DNA from 2 places in the Sinorhizobium sp. Y406 genome. Region 2 is predicted to be linked to the other one. Evidence: predicted binding sites of a transcription regulator. Region 2 holds the regulator's gene; the other holds the start of a gene.

Region 1 (8,160 bases), 230 kb from region 2:
AAGCTTCTCGCGGCCGGCACTCGCGACGTTCAGGATCTTGCCGCGCAGCGGCAGAATCGCCTGGTTGGCACGGTTGCGTGCCTGCTTGGCCGAGCCGCCGGCCGAATCGCCTTCGACGATGAAGAGTTCCGCCCCTTCCGCCGTGTTCTGCGCGCAATCGGCGAGCTTGCCGGGCAGGCGCAGCTTGCGCACTGCCGTCTTGCGGCTGACTTCCTTTTCCTTGCGCCGGCGGACGCGCTCCTCCGCACGCTCGACGACCCAATCGAGGAGCTTGGCCGCTTCCGCCGGGTTGTCGGCGAGGTAGTGATCGAAGGGATCGCGAAGTGCGTTCTCGACGATGCGTTGCGCCTCGACGGTCGCGAGCTTGTCCTTCGTCTGGCCGACGAATTCCGGTTCGCGGATGAAAACCGAGAGCATGCCGGCTGCCGAGATCATGACGTCGTCGGTGGTGATGATCGACGCACGCTTGTTCTGGGTAAGCTCCGCATAGTTCTTGAGCCCTTTTGTGAGGGCGATGCGCAGGCCTGCCTCGTGGGTCCCGCCCTCCGGCGTCGGGATCGTGTTGCAGTAGGAATGAACCTGCTGGTCGCCGCCATACCAGGTGACGGCCCATTCGAGCGAGCCGTGACCGCCCGACCGTTCCGATTTGCCGGCGAAGATCTCACGGGTGACGGTGAATTCCTTGCCGAGGGTTGCGGCGAGGTAGTCCTTGAGGCCGCCGGGGAAATGGAAGACGGCCCTGTCGGGGATTTCCGAGCCTTCCGGCAGGAGTGAGGGATCGCAGGACCAGCGGATTTCGACGCCGCCGAAGAGATAGGCCTTGGAGCGGGCCATGCGGAAGAGCCGCGCCGGCTCGAACCGGGCGTGCGGGCCGAAGATCTGCGGATCGGGATGGAAGCGGACCTTCGTGCCGCGGCGATTGTGCACGTCGCCGAGGTCTTCGAGACCGCCCTGGGGAATGCCGCGGGAGAAGCGCTGGCGATAGAGCCTGCGATTGCGCGCGACCTCGACTTCGAGCGAGTCCGATAGCGCATTGACGACGGAAACGCCGACGCCGTGCAGGCCGCCGGAGGTCTCATAGGCCTTGCCGTCGAACTTGCCGCCGGCGTGCAGCACCGTCATGACGACCTCAAGGGTCGATTTGTTCGGGAATTTCGGGTGGTTTTCGACGGGAATGCCGCGGCCATTGTCGGTGACCGACAGAAAGCCATTGGCATCGAGATTGACCTCGATGAAGTTGGCATGGCCGGCGACGGCCTCGTCCATGGAATTGTCGATCACTTCAGCAAAGAGGTGATGCAGCGCCTTCTCGTCTGTCCCGCCGATATACATGCCCGGGCGCCGGCGCACCGGCTCGAGCCCTTCGAGGACCTCGATCGCCGACGCGTCATAGTCGCTGCCGTCGCTGTCGCGCGGAGCCGGGTGCGGGGCAGCATTGCTGGCGGCAGGCGTCACAGGTTTGCTCGGCGCGGCATCCGCCGGCTTCGGCTGTTGCGGCATTGCGGAAAAAAGATCGCTGCTGTCGTCCATGGATCGGTTCAAATCGTTCCTGTCGTCTCGTATCGGCGGCATGCTTGTCCTCAGATCGGATGCGATTTGAGGACAGGCATGCTCGCAGGCCATAGCAAGAGCTCGGCGCTGCCGCCATCCTCGCCGCGCGAATCACCCACGAATTCTGCCAGAGTCTCGTGCAAAGCGCGAACAAAAAGTGAACGTCCAGGGCTTCGAAAGGGCGAGAAACTCGAAAACGCGGCGAATTGCCGGCTACAGTGTTGCGTGCCGGCAGTGCCGATGGCAAGGCATGGGCCGAACAAGGGAGCCCGCCGGGTGTCTATGTCCACAGTTGTTTTATCCATGCGTTGGCCGATCGCGGCGCTTTTCTTCCTCGGCCTTGCAACGGCTTCGAGTGCTGCGGGGCTGCGGCCCTTCAAGGACGACCTCTTCACCTATGGCCGGGTGCTCCGGCAGGAGGACGGCGGCGACTTTCGGGTCGTCGACTATCAGGAACTGCGGGATATCAACGGGCGGGACGAGGTTCCGGAGCGGCGCGTCAAGCAGGCCTATGTGTCCCTGGGGGTGAGGCAGGCGCAGGTGAACGAGACGCTCGACTTCGGCAATCGGTCCCTCGACGTCACACGCATCGGGCCCGAGCGCGGCGGGGCTTTCACGGTGATCTTCATTCACGGCCGCGGTGGCGACCGGCGCCTCGGCGCCAATGATTTTTCCTTCGGCGGCAATTTCAATCGCATCAAGAATCTCGCCCTCGCCAATGGTGGCACCTACTATGCCCCGAGCGTCCGCAGCTTCGACGCGGCGGGCGTGGCGGATATCGCGGCGCTGATCCGCTTTGCTTCAGTCAATTCCGGCGGGAGGCCGGTCGTGCTCTCCTGCGCCTCAATGGGCAGCTTCATCTGCTGGGGCATTGCGCGCGACGGGGCGGCCGGAGCCGCGCTCGGCGGCATGATGATCATGGGCGGCGCTGCGGATCCTGATTTCCGGAAGAGCGCCGCATTCAAGGCCGGGCTCCCGATCCATTTTAGTCACGGCAGCCGCGACACTGTCTATGCGGCCGAAGCACAGGTCGCGTTCTATCGCGCGCTCAAGACCAAAGGCTACCCGGCGCGCTTCGTCCTGTTCGAAACGGGATCGCACGGGACGCCCGTGCGCATGACCGACTGGCGCGACGCGTTGAACTGGATATTGGATCGCTAGCCGTGCTGTCCCAGGAGCCGATGCGCCGATGAGTCTCAACGGGTTTGAAAACTGGCGATGGCCCGCACCGGAAAGTGGGCGCGTGATCTCGCCGGACGACTACGAAGAGCGCCTCGGCGAGTTGGAGCCGATGGCCTACCTGCCGGTCGGCAAGGCTCTGAGCTATGGCGACAGCAGCCGCAACAGCCAGGGAACGCTGATCGACAGTGCTCGACACAACCGCATTCTGTCCTTCGATCCCGGGACAGGCGTGATTGTCTGCGAGGCCGGCGTTACGCTCAATGAGGTTCTCGCCAGAGCAATCCCGCATCGCTTCTTTCTGCCGGTAACGCCGCGTACCGGTCTTGCAACGATCGGCGGTGCCGTCGCAAACGACATTCACGGCGACAATCACCATGCGCGCGGGACCTTCGGAAATCACATCCGGCGTTTGACGCTGATGCGCTCCGACGGCGAGCGACTGACCTGTTCGACCGTCGAGAATGCCGAGATTTTTGCGGCGACGGTCGGCGGCCTCGGCCTGACCGGCCTTATCCTCGAGGTCGAACTCAGGCTGATGAAGGTGCCGTCGCCCCACGTGCAGCAGCACGCCTGCCGCTTCGATGACCTCGATGAGGGTCTTGTGCTTCTCGACCGTGCCTGTGAGGAGCACGAATATGCCGTCGCCTGGATAGACCAGCTGTCGTCCGGCCGCCGGGCGGGCAGGGGCGTTCTCTGGGCGGCCGATCATGCGGACAGCTCCTGCGAGTTTCCGGACATTCCGAAGCGGCTCACGCTTTCCGTGCCCTATGCACCGTCTTTCAACATCCTGAACACCGCCGGGCTACGGGTCTTCAACGAATATCACTTCCGCAGGGTGCCGCCCCGGGAAACGGTCTCGACCGAGAAATGGACCTCCTATTTCCATCCGCTCGACCGGTATACGGCTTGGAACCGGCTCTACGGGCCTCGCGGGCCATGTCAGCACCAGAGCGTCTTTCCCGTCGAGAGAGCCCGCGAGACGACGCTTCGCTTGCTGGAAACCGCCCGCCGGGCCGGGCATGCCTCCTTCCAGACCACGTTGCATCGCTTCGGCGACAATGCCGCACGAGGACTGCTTTCCTTTGCGCGGCCGGGCTTCAGCCTGACCCTGGATTTCGCCAATCAGGGTGAGGCGACCGTGAAACTGCTCGGTGGGCTCGATCGCATCGTCGTGGAAGCTGGCGGCGTGGTCAATCCGGGAAAGGATTTCCGCATGGAGCCCGAGATTTTCGAGGCCTCTTTCCCGGCGTGGAAGAAGCTCGAGGCCTTGCGTGACCCCGCATTGGTATCGGATTTCTGGCGGCGCACGGCTCTCGCTTTGAGGCGCTGACGGCTATCAGCGCCTTACGCCCCTGATGTCCATGTCGAAGCGGACCACGTTGGAATAGATGGGCGTTCCGACGTCCATTCCATAGGGGGCGCGGCGTATTTCGCCTCGGATGGTGAAGCGGATCGAACGCTGGGCCCAATCCGTCAGCGTAACGGCGAAACGCTCCGTGTGCGTCTTGCCGCGCGCGGTGAGCGCGCCCTCTACGGTTGCCGTGCCGCGGCCGGTCTGCGCGACGCTGGTCGAGCGGAAGGTCACCGTCTGGAAATTCGCCGTGTCGAAGACGGCGCTGGAGCGCAGGAAATTCTCGATCCGTTGTTCCCGCGCCCGGACACTTTCCGGATAAAGTGTGAATTCCACGGAAGACCGCCCCACGTCCCGGCCGTTTATCTGGAACGTGCCGGAAAACCTCGCAAACTCGCCGGCGACCCCGCTGCCGCCCCCAACCTGCGGAACGATGAAACGAATACTGGAAGAGCTGGCGATGCGATAGCTACCGGCCGCTTGCGCGAGCGTCGGCGCTTGGGCGTCCGCAGCCCCTGCCATGAGAAAAAGGGCGACCGGAAAAGTGACTTTCAATGCGTTTCGTCCCGAGACGGGGCAATGGGCGATCATGATTCATCTCCTCACGACAGTCTCGTCGTCCGCGGCCTCGATCGCTCTGTCGCTTGCATCAACACTCGAGTGCAGCATGCGGGTGAGAACGGCGTCGCGCCGGACGATATGATGGAAAAGCGCCGCCGCCGCATGGGCGGCGATGAGGCCGAGCATGACATAAGCGAGTGCGGCATGCGCGAAGGTCCAGAATGCCTCCTCTGCATCCGACTTCGGCAGCGGCAGGTGCGGGATGGCGACAAGATTGAAGTAAAAGCTCGGAATGTCGAGCGTCGAGGCGGAGGCGACTGCCCAGCCGGCAAGCGGTACCAGGAGGCCGATGGCGATGAGCGCCCGATGCATCAGCCGGGAAGCCGTGCGCTCGAGAGGACCGAGGCTTGCAACCGGCTGGGGATGCCGCTCGACAAACCACCAAGCCGCGCGCAGGATCGCCAGCCCCATCGTGGTGAAGCCGAAGGACTTGTGCCACTGATAAAGTGAGAATTGCAGTGATGGCTCGATCTCGATTCGCCGCATCAGGATACCGATCAGCATGAGGCCGAGGATCAGCGCCGCGAGCGTCCAGTGCAGTATGATGGTGATCGCTCCAAATCCGTCTTCGCTGTTGCGCAGCATGCTCGCCTTCCTAGATCGTTTCCGCACCGGCTTCTGCTTTTCAACGTGAGACGCCCGAGGCGCCGGCTTTATTCGTCGCCCTTGTATGATCCTCGGTGTGGGACGCGTTCAGGGATCATCCCTATGCGGACCTCGGCGACCACCGCACAATCGATCAAGGGTGCTTTCAATTGAGCGGGCGATTTGCTAGGCCGCTTGCCCGAGAGGAATATCTTGTCCGGAGGAAAGTTCATGACGCCCGATATCCGCCCGCTCGTTGCCGGAAACTGGAAGATGAATGGAACGCGTCAATCGCTGGACCAGATCAAAGCGATCGCGGAGGGCGTCAAGGGTGAGCTTTCGGCGAAAGTGGAGACGCTGATCTGCCCGCCCGCGACTCTGCTTTACGTCGCGACTGCGCTTTGTGAGGACAGTCCGCTCGAGATCGGCGCCCAGGATTGCCATCAGAAGCAGTCGGGCGCTCACACCGGCGATATTTCCGCCGAGATGATCGCGGATTGCTTCGGTACCCATGTCATTATCGGCCACTCCGAACGCCGCACCGATCACGCCGAAAGCGATGCGCTTGTAAGGGCCAAAACCGAAGCGGCCTACGCCGCCGAACTCGTGGCGATCGTTTGCATCGGCGAGACAGAAGCGGAACGGAAGAGCGGCAAGACGCTCGACATTCTGAAGCGCCAGCTTGCGGAAAGCCTGCCGGACGGGGCGACTGCCGCGAACACGGTTATCGCCTACGAGCCGGTCTGGGCGATCGGTACGGGAGTGACGCCCACCGTCGCCGACGTCGAGGAGGCGCACGCTTTCATGCGTCAGGAACTGGTTGCGCGCTTCGGCGCCGAAGGTGGGAAGATGCGCATTCTCTATGGCGGCTCCGTCAAGCCGTCCAATGCCAAGGAATTGATGGGCATCGCCAACGTCGACGGCGCTTTGATCGGTGGCGCCAGCTTGAAAGCAGAAGATTTTCTCGCCATCTACGGCGCCTATGCAGAATTGACTGCATGACCGCGTGGCGATCCACAGTGCCGAGTGTCTCTACGGACGCGCAAAAGACGCTGTAGCACTTTGAATCGCTGCTTGTTCTTGTCCCCCTGAATCGGACGCGTTTCCAGGAAACATGCAGTGCCGGGGGCTTGGAATAGCCGTTGGCTTGGTATAAAGAGGCGCCAAATTCGCGCGCAGCCCGTTCTGCGGCCGCGAAGGTTCGATTCGAATGCTCCGCAGAGGGCAGGACTGGAAGCTGATGCAGACCGTACTACTCGTCATCTATCTCATGGTCGTCGTCGCCCTGATCGGCGTCGTCCTCATTCAGCGTTCCGAAGGTGGCGGTCTCGGCATCGGCGGCGGCTCGGGCTTCATGTCGGCCCGCGGCACGGCCAATGCGCTGACCCGCACGACGGCCATCCTTGCCTTTCTCTTCTTTGCGCTGGCGCTCGCCATGGGCATTCTCTCGCGCTACGAGCCGCGGGAAACCGATATTCTCGAGCGCATTCCCGGCACGGGTGCCAGCGGCGGCGTGCTTGATTCGCTTGGCGGCGGCCAGTCGGCGCCGGCCGGCGGAGCCACCGAGGCTCCGGCCAACGGCAACGGCGTTCCCGCGGGCGGCGCGCAAGCTCCTGCTCAGGCACCGGCTGGAGCCGCGCCCGAGGCGCCCGCTGCCGGCGCGAGCGGCAATGCGGGCTCGCAGGTCCCGAGCGGCCAGTAAGGCCGCAGGCCGAAAGTACCCGCCGGCGGATGTTTCATCCGCCGGTTTTGTTTTGTGTGAAATCTGCCGCGACGAACAACGGAAAAGTTCTGGAAGACGAATTTTTCGGTGGCGGAATCGTTTATGAGAAGGTATCCGGTGACTCCCATGGCGCGATATGTATTCATCACTGGCGGCGTGGTTTCCTCCCTCGGAAAAGGCATCGCTGCGGCCGCTCTTGGAGCGCTGTTGCAGGCGCGTGGCTATCGGGTGAGGCTGCGCAAGCTCGACCCCTATCTCAATGTCGATCCGGGCACCATGAGCCCGACCCAGCACGGCGAGGTGTTCGTTACCGACGATGGTGCGGAGACGGACCTAGACCTCGGTCACTATGAACGCTTCACCGGGCGTTCGGCGACCCGGACCGACAACATCACCACCGGCCGGATCTACAAGAACATCATCGACAAGGAGCGGCGCGGCGACTATCTCGGCGCGACGGTTCAGGTGATCCCCCACGTCACCAACGAAATCAAGAACTTCGTCACCGAGGGCAACGAGGACTACGATTTCGTCATCTGCGAGATCGGTGGCACCGTCGGCGACATCGAGGCGATGCCCTTCATGGAGGCGATCCGTCAGCTTGGCAATGACCTGCCGCGCGGCACGGCCGTCTATGTCCATCTGACGCTGATGCCCTACATCCCCGCCGCCGGCGAACTGAAGACGAAGCCGACCCAGCATTCGGTCAAGGAGCTGCAGGCGCTCGGCATCCATCCCGACATCTTGCTCGTGCGCGCCGATCGCGAAATCCCAGAGGCCGAGCGCCGCAAGCTGTCGCTCTTCTGCAATGTCCGCCAGTCGGCGGTGATCCAGGCGCTGGATGTGGCGTCGATCTACGACGTGCCGATCGCCTATCACAAGGAAGGGCTCGACAGCGAAGTGCTTGCCGCCTTCGGCATCGAACCGGCGCCGAAGCCGCGCATGGACGCCTGGGAGGAGGTGGCCCATCGCATCCGCACACCGGAAGGCGAGGTGACGATCGCGATCGTCGGCAAATATACGGGCCTCAAGGACGCCTACAAGTCGCTGATCGAGGCGCTGTATCACGGCGGTATCGCCAACCGTGTGAAGGTCAAGCTCGAATGGATCGAGTCGGAAGTCTTCGAGAAGGAGGATCCCGCACCTT
Region 2 (8,160 bases):
AAAAAGAGAAGTTCCTGCAAGGCGTCAAGCGCACGGCTCGTCAGCGTGCCCGGCTCGACGGCATCGGCTGTGCGGACTGGAACTTCCTTGACGAGCTCTTCTCCGTTCCAGAGCTTGACGACGCCGACCTCCTGTCCTGCGGCCACCGGCGCGCTGAGAGGCCACCGGTAGACGATGCGGGCGGTCAGCCGCTCCGGATTGTTGACCGGCAGCAACACGTCCACGGGTCCGCCGGCGACAAGCGCGACGTGGGATGCCGCCCCGCCATAGACGCTCGCTTCACCGATCGTTTCGCCACCGGCAAAAATCCGCCGCTTCTCGAAGTTCGTCATTGCCCATTCGAGGACGCGGCGGCTCTCCTCGGTCCTCTCCTTATCGCTCTCAAGACCGCCCATTGCGAGATAGACACGGCGCTCGCCGCGCTGCATCGAAGCGGCGACCGAGAAGCCGAAGCCTTCCGCAAATCCCGTCGCCAGCCCGTCGACGCCGACATTGGCGGCGATCAGCGGATTCTTGTTGCGCTGGAAGATCTTGTTCCACTCGAAATCCGGCTGGGAATAGAGGCGGTAATAATGCGGATGCGCCTCGTGCAAATGCCGCGAAAGCGTGACGAGTTCGCGCATGGTCATCTTGTTTCCGGGGTCCGGCAGTCCGGTCGCGTTCTTGAATGTCGCGACCGGCATGCCGAGTTCGCGAGCCCGCTCCGTCATCCGTTCGGCAAAGGCCGTCTCGCTGCCCGCCATTCCCTCGGCCAGAACAAGGCAGGCGTCGTTCGCCAGCTGTACAATCGCACCTTGCATGAGATCCGCGACCGCGACCTTCGACTTGATCGCGGCAAACATGGTCGCGGTGCCGGATGGCGCTCCGCCCGTGCGCCAGGCGTGTTCCGAAACTTCGAAGGTCGCGTGCGGCGTCAGTTCCCCCTTGTCGAGGGCCTCGAAGACCAGTTCCATCGTCATGAGCTTTGCAAGCGACGCCGGTGGCACGGGCTCGTTCTCGCCGCGCGCAAAGAGCACGCTCCCGGTCTCCGCATCGACGAGATAGATCTGTTTCGCCTTGGTGTCGAAGGCAGGCGCCTGTGCCTCCGCATCACCTGCGACGACCGCTGCAAGGACACCCACGATCGCCAGCCACACAATGCGCATGAGAAACTCCGGTTTCTTCACGGGCATAGCAGCGCCGCCAGACCTATTCAACCGGCGTCAATCGGCCAGAACGCCCCGGTTCTGCCGCTTTGCGTAGGCCCGAATGGAGTCGGACGTCAGCGGGTCCGGATCGGCCATGATCAGTTCGAATGGCGAAGCCCTGTCACTGACCCGGACTTCGACATAGGCGGCGGCATAGGCCATGTTGCCATCCGGCAACGGGATCCATTCCGGGCGCTCGGAGGGAACCGGCCCGATCTCCGGCAGCATCATGAACTCGGCAAGCGCGGCCGATGCCGGCGACGCTGCAGGCGGCGCCGTGAGCGCATTCAACGACCTCGTTGCGCCAAGCGTCGATTTCGCCGGAATCGTCAGAGTCCCAAGGTCCTGTGCCTGATCGCGCAGCGGTTCGTTCGAAGCCACCATGACCCCCGTCGCGATCTGCCCTTCCGGCGCGATGCGAGGGCCGCGATCGCCCTTGGTAACGTAAGACGCCATAAGATAAGGCATGTCGTTGCCCTCGAGCGGGGCTCGGCCGACATATTGCACGCGTACCTGGGCACTTCCCTTGCGCTTGATATCGAGCAGGTCGGCGGTCTTCGAGGAGACATCGATGATCCGGCCGAATTCATAGGGCCCGCGATCGTTCACACGCACAATGACGGAGCTGCCGTTCTCGAGATTGGTCACGCGAGCATAGCTCGGCAAAGGGAACGTGGGATGCGCCGCGGAGAGGTGATACTTGTCGTAGACCTCGCCATTCGCCGTCAGCCGACCATGAAAGGCCGAGCCGTACCAGGAGGCCATGCCGGTCTTGTTGTAGCCCGGCTCCTCCTTCGGCTGATACCACTTGCCCTTGACCTGATAGGCATTGCCGACCTGGAATCGCCCGCCGCCCTTCGGAATGTTGCGCCCGTTGGCCACTCGCGGACTTGCTTTGACCCCGTAGACCGATTCGGCGAAATATTCCTTGCTTCTCGACTTGCTCTTCTTGACGCTGGACGTCGAACCGCAGGCCGCTAGTGCTGCGCAAAGCAGTGGAATTGCAGCGAGGCGCAATCCCCTCGCAAGGCATGCCGCTTTTCTACGAGATATCATCTGTCCCCAAGGTCATTCGCAAAATTCGTGCCCGAACGATCCGCATTTCACCCCCGCGGATCTTTCGACGTCCCGGAAAGGGACAATCGTGTAATGATGACAACAACAAGGCAAAAATACGAATTTCAAGGCGAGATCGCGCCGGGTTTTTCTCGTTATGGTTTACAAAACGTAAACACCAGACCGACGGAGATGCGCAGTACCAAGCGGCAGAGGCCGAAGAAATTCGTGCGGGCGGCGAGCTTAAATCTTGCAACGAACCGCACTTCGCGCAATAACGCGCTGCCCGGATGGGTGGCCGAGCGGTTTAAGGCACCGGTCTTGAAAACCGGCGACGGGCAACCGTCCGTGGGTTCGAATCCCACCCCATCCGCCAGCGTGAACTTTGTCCGACCCGGCACCTGCTCCCATTCGGACTCGACTGTCTGCCGACGTCTCGAGCACGTTCGGCCAATTCAGCCGAGCGGGCTGGCGCGCGCCGTGGAATTCTTCTATATAGTCCAGGCCTGCCGGGGTCGTAGCTCAGTTGGGAGAGCGCCGCAATCGCACTGCGGAGGTCGAGGGTTCGACTCCCTTCGACTCCACCATTCTTCTCTTTGTCCAGCCCGGAGCCGTGATGCCCGATCTGCCCGGCGGCGGCGGCAGGTTTCTTCGCCGAGGCGCATTGCGCCAAGTCGTTTACCGGGAACACAAAATGCTGGTTTCGGCCACCAAGGTTTCCTTGCCATCGCTGGCGAATTGAGGGACAGTTGGGGTCTGCATCTTTTCGTGTCGGCAACTCCCGCGAGTGGAGAAAATCATGTCCTCTAAAACTCTGATGGCGGTTGCAGCATTGGCGCTCCTGTCACTTTGGGGATGCGCCACCACCGGCGCTACGGGCAACACGACCTACGCGCAGTGGTACGGCCCCTACCCTGAGCCTGACTTCGACGTTCTCAGTCCCGGGGGTCTGCGCCTCGCCTATTGATCGGGCGCCACATCAACGCTCCATCGCCCGACAGCCCAATGGCTTGTCGGCCCCGGCAAAGCGACGCCGCCCAATTCAGCATGGCAATATTCACGGAATGTTAGGCACTTGCGGAACACAAATGGAACGGATAGTGTCTGTTCTTGATTTGTTTCGCGATTCTGGAGTGACGCGCCATGCTGACCCGCAAGCAACAGGAATTGCTTCTCTTCATTCATGAACGAATGAAAGAGTCGGGAGTCCCGCCGTCCTTCGATGAAATGAAAGACGCGCTCGATCTTGCGTCGAAGTCGGGCATCCACCGGTTGATCACTGCGCTCGAGGAGCGGGGCTTCATTCGCCGGCTTCCCAATCGGGCACGCGCACTTGAAGTCATCAAGCTGCCGGAAGCCTATACGACACCGGCGCAGCCAAGGCGCGGCTTTTCGCCGAGCGTCATCGAGGGCAGCCTGGGCAAGCCATCTGCCGCGCCCAGGGTCGAGGCGCCACCCGCAGAGACGTCCTCGATTGCGGTTCCCGTGATGGGGCGCATCGCCGCCGGCGTCCCAATTTCTGCGATCCAGAACAATACGCACGAGGTTTCCGTTCCGCTCGACATGATCGGCAACGGTGAACATTACGCACTGGAAATCAAGGGCGATTCGATGATCGAGGCCGGCATCCTCGATGGCGACACCGTGATCATCCGCAACGCGAGCACGGCCAGTCCGGGCGATATCGTCGTGGCACTGATCGATGACGAAGAAGCGACCCTGAAGCGATTCCGCCGGAAGGGTGCGTCGATTGCGCTCGAAGCGGCGAACCCGGCCTATGAGACCCGGATATTCGGACCGGACCGGGTGAAAATCCAGGGCAAACTGGTCGGGCTGATACGGCGGTATCACTAGCCCATCGCCCCGGTGATCGGAGCCGTTTCGTTTGGCCGATGCATGGGTATTAGCGCACAGTGCGTGATCGAGTGGGCAACAGTTATCGTCCGAAGCCTTGGGCGGTAGACGTTCCGCTGGACGTTGCGGCCGACCAGCGCCGAGTACTTTCGTCTGGCTGCCTCCCCGCATCCCCGCATGGGCGTAGAGCCGTCCGCAGGTGGACGGTCGGCGCCACGGGTATTCTCCCCGGTTATCGTATCGGTTTCGGGCCCAGCTCAATCTCCCTCGGGTTCGGCTTTCATGTGGGAGACGGCATGGCTTGGCCGGTCGGATCTGCGGTCCTGGGTTTGCCCATGGACTCTCCTCCTTGTTGCGATCTCGACGCGATCCATGGGTCCGATGAAAGTTCCTCCAAAGCGCTGCCTATGGAGTCTTGCTGGATCGGATTGCGTGCACACCGTTCTCGCGGCCACGCTCGCGGTATCGCTTGACCATGCGGCGGGCGATTCCGCCTGACCAACGCGCTCCGACGATCAGGCGGTGGTGAAGCGGCGGCCCGGTCAGGCCGGAATCGACATTCTGCAGGCAAGCGGCCGTTGCCGCAGCGGCTGAAGATCACTTGCCAAGAAATTTGCCGGCGCACATCGGTGCCACCAGCCGGATCATCAGGGGAATTTGGAGGCCTCGCCCGGAATTGAACCGGGGTACAAGGATTTGCAGTCCTCTGCGTCACCACTCCGCCACGAGGCCTCATCGACAAGAAATATCAAGTCGTGGCGAGCGTTTAGAATCATTCGAGATGAACCGCAAGAGGCAATTTCCGAAAAACGCACCCCTCGTCTCGGCCCATCGTAAAAGGAGGTTGGACACTGGAATGCCCAGCCTCCCAGTTCGATCGCAATAAACTCACCCATAAGGTAGGATTTTCCTTGATTTTCCTCAACCGGCCCTGTTTTGTCACAAAACTTTCACACTTAATGGGCGAGGACATGTTCGACGGCAAGATCTCCCTTTCCGACTGGCACCAATGTGCAGGCGGGCACCAGCGGTGTGTTTTCGAGCATGACCTCTACCCGAATATTCTGGTCAAGGTTCTCAGAATCAGGGGCAACAGCGGCGAGCGCCAATCGACGCGGATGCTGCGCTTCATCGATCGCTTCAAGCGGTTCGGTGCCTACCGGACATTTCGACGCGAAGTCGACGAGTTTATCGAACAGGCCCGAAAGTTCACCCTGTCCGACACAGCCGATCTCCCCATCCCCGGAGTGCTGGGCTTCGTTCAGACCGAACACGGCCTCGGTCTCGTGGTCGAGAAGATCACTATGGCAAACGGACAGTTGGCCCCAACCTTGCGCGACCTGGCGCTGGCGGGGCGGTTGACGGCCAGGCACCTGGCGATGATTGACGAACTTTTCGAGCGCTGTCGCCGGCTTCACATCGTGCTGATGGATTGCAATGCCGGCAACTTCGTAGTGACGGACCGTCGCTGTTTTGAGGAACTGATGTGCATCGACGGGACCGGTGAAAAAAGCCCGTTGCGCATTTTCGCTCTCAGCCGCAGGGCCAACGGCTTCAGACTGCGGCAAATGCGTGAGAAGCTGTTTCTCAAACTCGCCAGAACCTTGAACGATCCGGCGGCGCTGCCCAACGAGGGGCACGTCCACACGGTCCTAGAGCCGTATCTACGGCCGAAGCGCAGACTTCACGCGGTCGAGGGCGTTCCGGACGCACTCAACGTTTCACGGGCCAGCTAGCCCGAGATCGCAATTCTACTTCCCCGACGTTTTCTCGGTGTTGCCGCGCCAGCGGGCCCACCACACGGCGAGTCGTCGGCGTGCGCGACGCACAACCGGTATGTCGTGCGACAGCACCAGCAGCCCGAGCGGTATCATCCAGAAGCCGAGGACCGGCAGGAAGCCGAGAACACCGCCAGCAATGAGCAGAAGCCCAATTGTCACCCTGAGGGCCGGCGAGTCGGGCAGGCCGACGCGCCATGTACCGAGAATGATTTCCCGCGTTTTCGGATCGATACCGAAATGCTTCTTCTTCGCCATTGCTTCCTTCCTGCGACTTTCCCAGAATTGGTGCTTTCTCCACAGCCGAGCAAGCGGCGCTTTCAATTTTTTTTGAAAAATCGCTTGGCAAATCGAAAAAGCATTTGTATTAGCAGCCTCACTTCTGCGGCGCAGATGATCCCTGGTAGCTCAGCGGTAGAGCACTCGACTGTTAATCGATAGGTCGCCGGTTCGAATCCGGCCCGGGGAGCCAGTTTCGAAGAGCCATTCGCGGCGAAGGCCGGAGTGGCTCTTTTCGTTTGCTAGCGCATCGGCCGAAAATCGATGCGCAGATCCAATGATTTACAGCGTCCTCTGTGTGCCCTGAAAAACGCACGGCGCCGCAGGTCCATCAGAGGTTCCGGATGCGCTTCGCGTGGTTTTTCCTGATTCTCGCCATTGGCACCGAAATCGCCGGCCTCACCGCCATGAAGGCCGCCGGGGGCGCCTATGTCGGCCATGCGGTCATGTATGGCTCGATCGCGCTCTCCTACGTGTTTCTTGCTATGGCGGTGAAGACGATTCCCGTCGGGGTCGCCTACGCGATCTGGGAAGGCTCGGGCGTCGCGCTGATCACGCTCGTCTCGGTCATGGTCTTCGATCACGTGCTGACCGGTCGCGAGATGCTCGGCCTCTCCATGGCCGTGTCCGGTATCCTTCTCGTCAATGCCGGCAAGGTGCAGGACGAGGAAAGCGCGGCATGAGCATGCCAGTCTTTTCCTTCTCCTCCTTCGCCTTCGCCGTGCTGGCCGGCCTTTTCGACGTGGCTGCCAACCTCGCCTCCTCGAGATCGAACGGCTTTAGTCACCGCGGCTGGGGTGTGCTTTCGATTGCCCTCGTGCTCGCCGCCTTTGCGCTGCTCGCGGAGGCCGTCAAAGGCATGGAATTGGCGATCGCCTATGCCGTGCTGGGCGCTACCGGCATATTTGGAACGGCGATCTCGGGCCGCCTTCTCTTTGGCCAGAGATTGAAGCCGATCGGGTGGATCGGTCTCTGCCTGATCTTCGGTGCGGTGCTGGTGCTTCACACCGCCTGACGCGGCCGTCCCTTTGAACGGGACTCCTTGTGCTTGGGCGCCGTGTTGCGCGGTGCCCGCCACGGCATCAGCCAGCGGAGAACCGGAAAATAGACCCCATAGGGCAGAAACTTGAGCAGCTTGACGAGATAGGTGAAGCGTTTCGGGAAGGTGATCTCGAAGCGTCCGGACTTCAGCCCTTGCGAAATCCGCGCCGCCGCCGTCTCGGCGCTGACGAGTGCGGGTCGCGGGAAATCGCCCTTTACGGCGCCGCGTGTATCGACGAATCCCGGACAGATCACTTGCAGGCGTATGCCGATTTGGTCGAGATCGAATTTAAGGCTCTCGGCCATGTTGATGAGAGCTGCCTTGGTCGCACCGTAGGCGGCGTTCATGGGCAGGCCGCCATAGCCCGCAACGGAGGAGACGATGGCGATCTGCCCCTGCCCCTTCGCTTTCATATGTTCGACGAGCGGCACAAGGCAATTGACAACGCCCTGGAGGTTGACGGCGAAACTCCTGTCGAAGGCATCGTGATGCAGATCGTCACCATGCACGGGGATTGCGACGCCCGCATTGAGGATCGCGAGCGCCACCTGTCCATGCTCGTATTCGATCGCCGTGATCACCCGCTCCATGTCATGGGGGTGGGTCACGTCCCCGTCGAGGACGATCATTTTCCCCGGCCCTGTCGCTTCGTGCTGCAGAGCGACCAACTTGTCGTGGCTGCGCGCCGTGACGACGACGCAATAGCCTTCCTCGACGAGTTGCAGGGCCACGGCGCGCCCGATTCCCGAACTCGCGCCGGTTATCCATGCCAGACCGTGCTCTGGGCGGGCGGTAAAAGCAGTCGTCATCTCCTCCTCGCATCCGTTGGGACTTTGCCTCTCCCCGCAAAGCCCGACGTTTCATCCAAGGCCGACCGCTGCGACGGCAATGCCGCCTGCACCTCCGCTTCCCGCCCATCATTTGACCGCGGAGACGATTTTTGCCCGGGACAAGAAAGCTTCGA

Evidence for each region. The regulator LexA, encoded in region 2, represses DNA repair genes until DNA is damaged. The targets are predictions, from matches to a motif close to TGTTCNNNNTGTGTTCNG.
Region 1: a site for LexA is predicted at 1,698-1,715, ahead of parE (DNA topoisomerase IV subunit B). Genes of this name have one in related genera too.

What each region holds. Positions count from the first base shown of each region.
Region 1 covers NZ_CM178974.1:1,111,120-1,119,279, forward strand. Annotated here, with positions in the region: gene parE (DNA topoisomerase IV subunit B) at 1-1,530, opposite strand, end outside; gene AC4P1R_RS05370 (alpha/beta hydrolase) at 1,792-2,712, shown strand; gene AC4P1R_RS05375 (FAD-binding oxidoreductase) at 2,741-4,063, shown strand; gene AC4P1R_RS05380 (YceI family protein) at 4,070-4,675, opposite strand; gene AC4P1R_RS05385 (cytochrome b) at 4,679-5,290, opposite strand; gene tpiA (triose-phosphate isomerase) at 5,522-6,292, shown strand; gene secG (preprotein translocase subunit SecG) at 6,531-6,992, shown strand; gene pyrG (CTP synthase) at 7,131-8,160, shown strand, end outside.
Region 2 covers NZ_CM178974.1:1,338,297-1,346,456, reverse strand. Annotated here, with positions in the region: gene AC4P1R_RS06515 (D-alanyl-D-alanine carboxypeptidase family protein) at 1-1,145, opposite strand, end outside; gene AC4P1R_RS06510 (septal ring lytic transglycosylase RlpA family protein) at 1,203-2,243, opposite strand; tRNA gene AC4P1R_RS06505 (tRNA-Ser) at 2,532-2,619, shown strand; tRNA gene AC4P1R_RS06500 (tRNA-Ala) at 2,755-2,830, shown strand; gene AC4P1R_RS06495 (hypothetical protein) at 3,043-3,210, shown strand; gene lexA (transcriptional repressor LexA) at 3,387-4,097, shown strand; tRNA gene AC4P1R_RS06485 (tRNA-Cys) at 4,756-4,829, opposite strand; gene AC4P1R_RS06480 (YrbL family protein) at 5,009-5,833, shown strand; gene AC4P1R_RS06475 (hypothetical protein) at 5,849-6,133, opposite strand; tRNA gene AC4P1R_RS06470 (tRNA-Asn) at 6,273-6,347, shown strand; gene AC4P1R_RS06465 (SMR family transporter) at 6,499-6,837, shown strand; gene AC4P1R_RS06460 (SMR family transporter) at 6,840-7,169, shown strand; gene AC4P1R_RS06455 (SDR family NAD(P)-dependent oxidoreductase) at 7,157-8,005, opposite strand.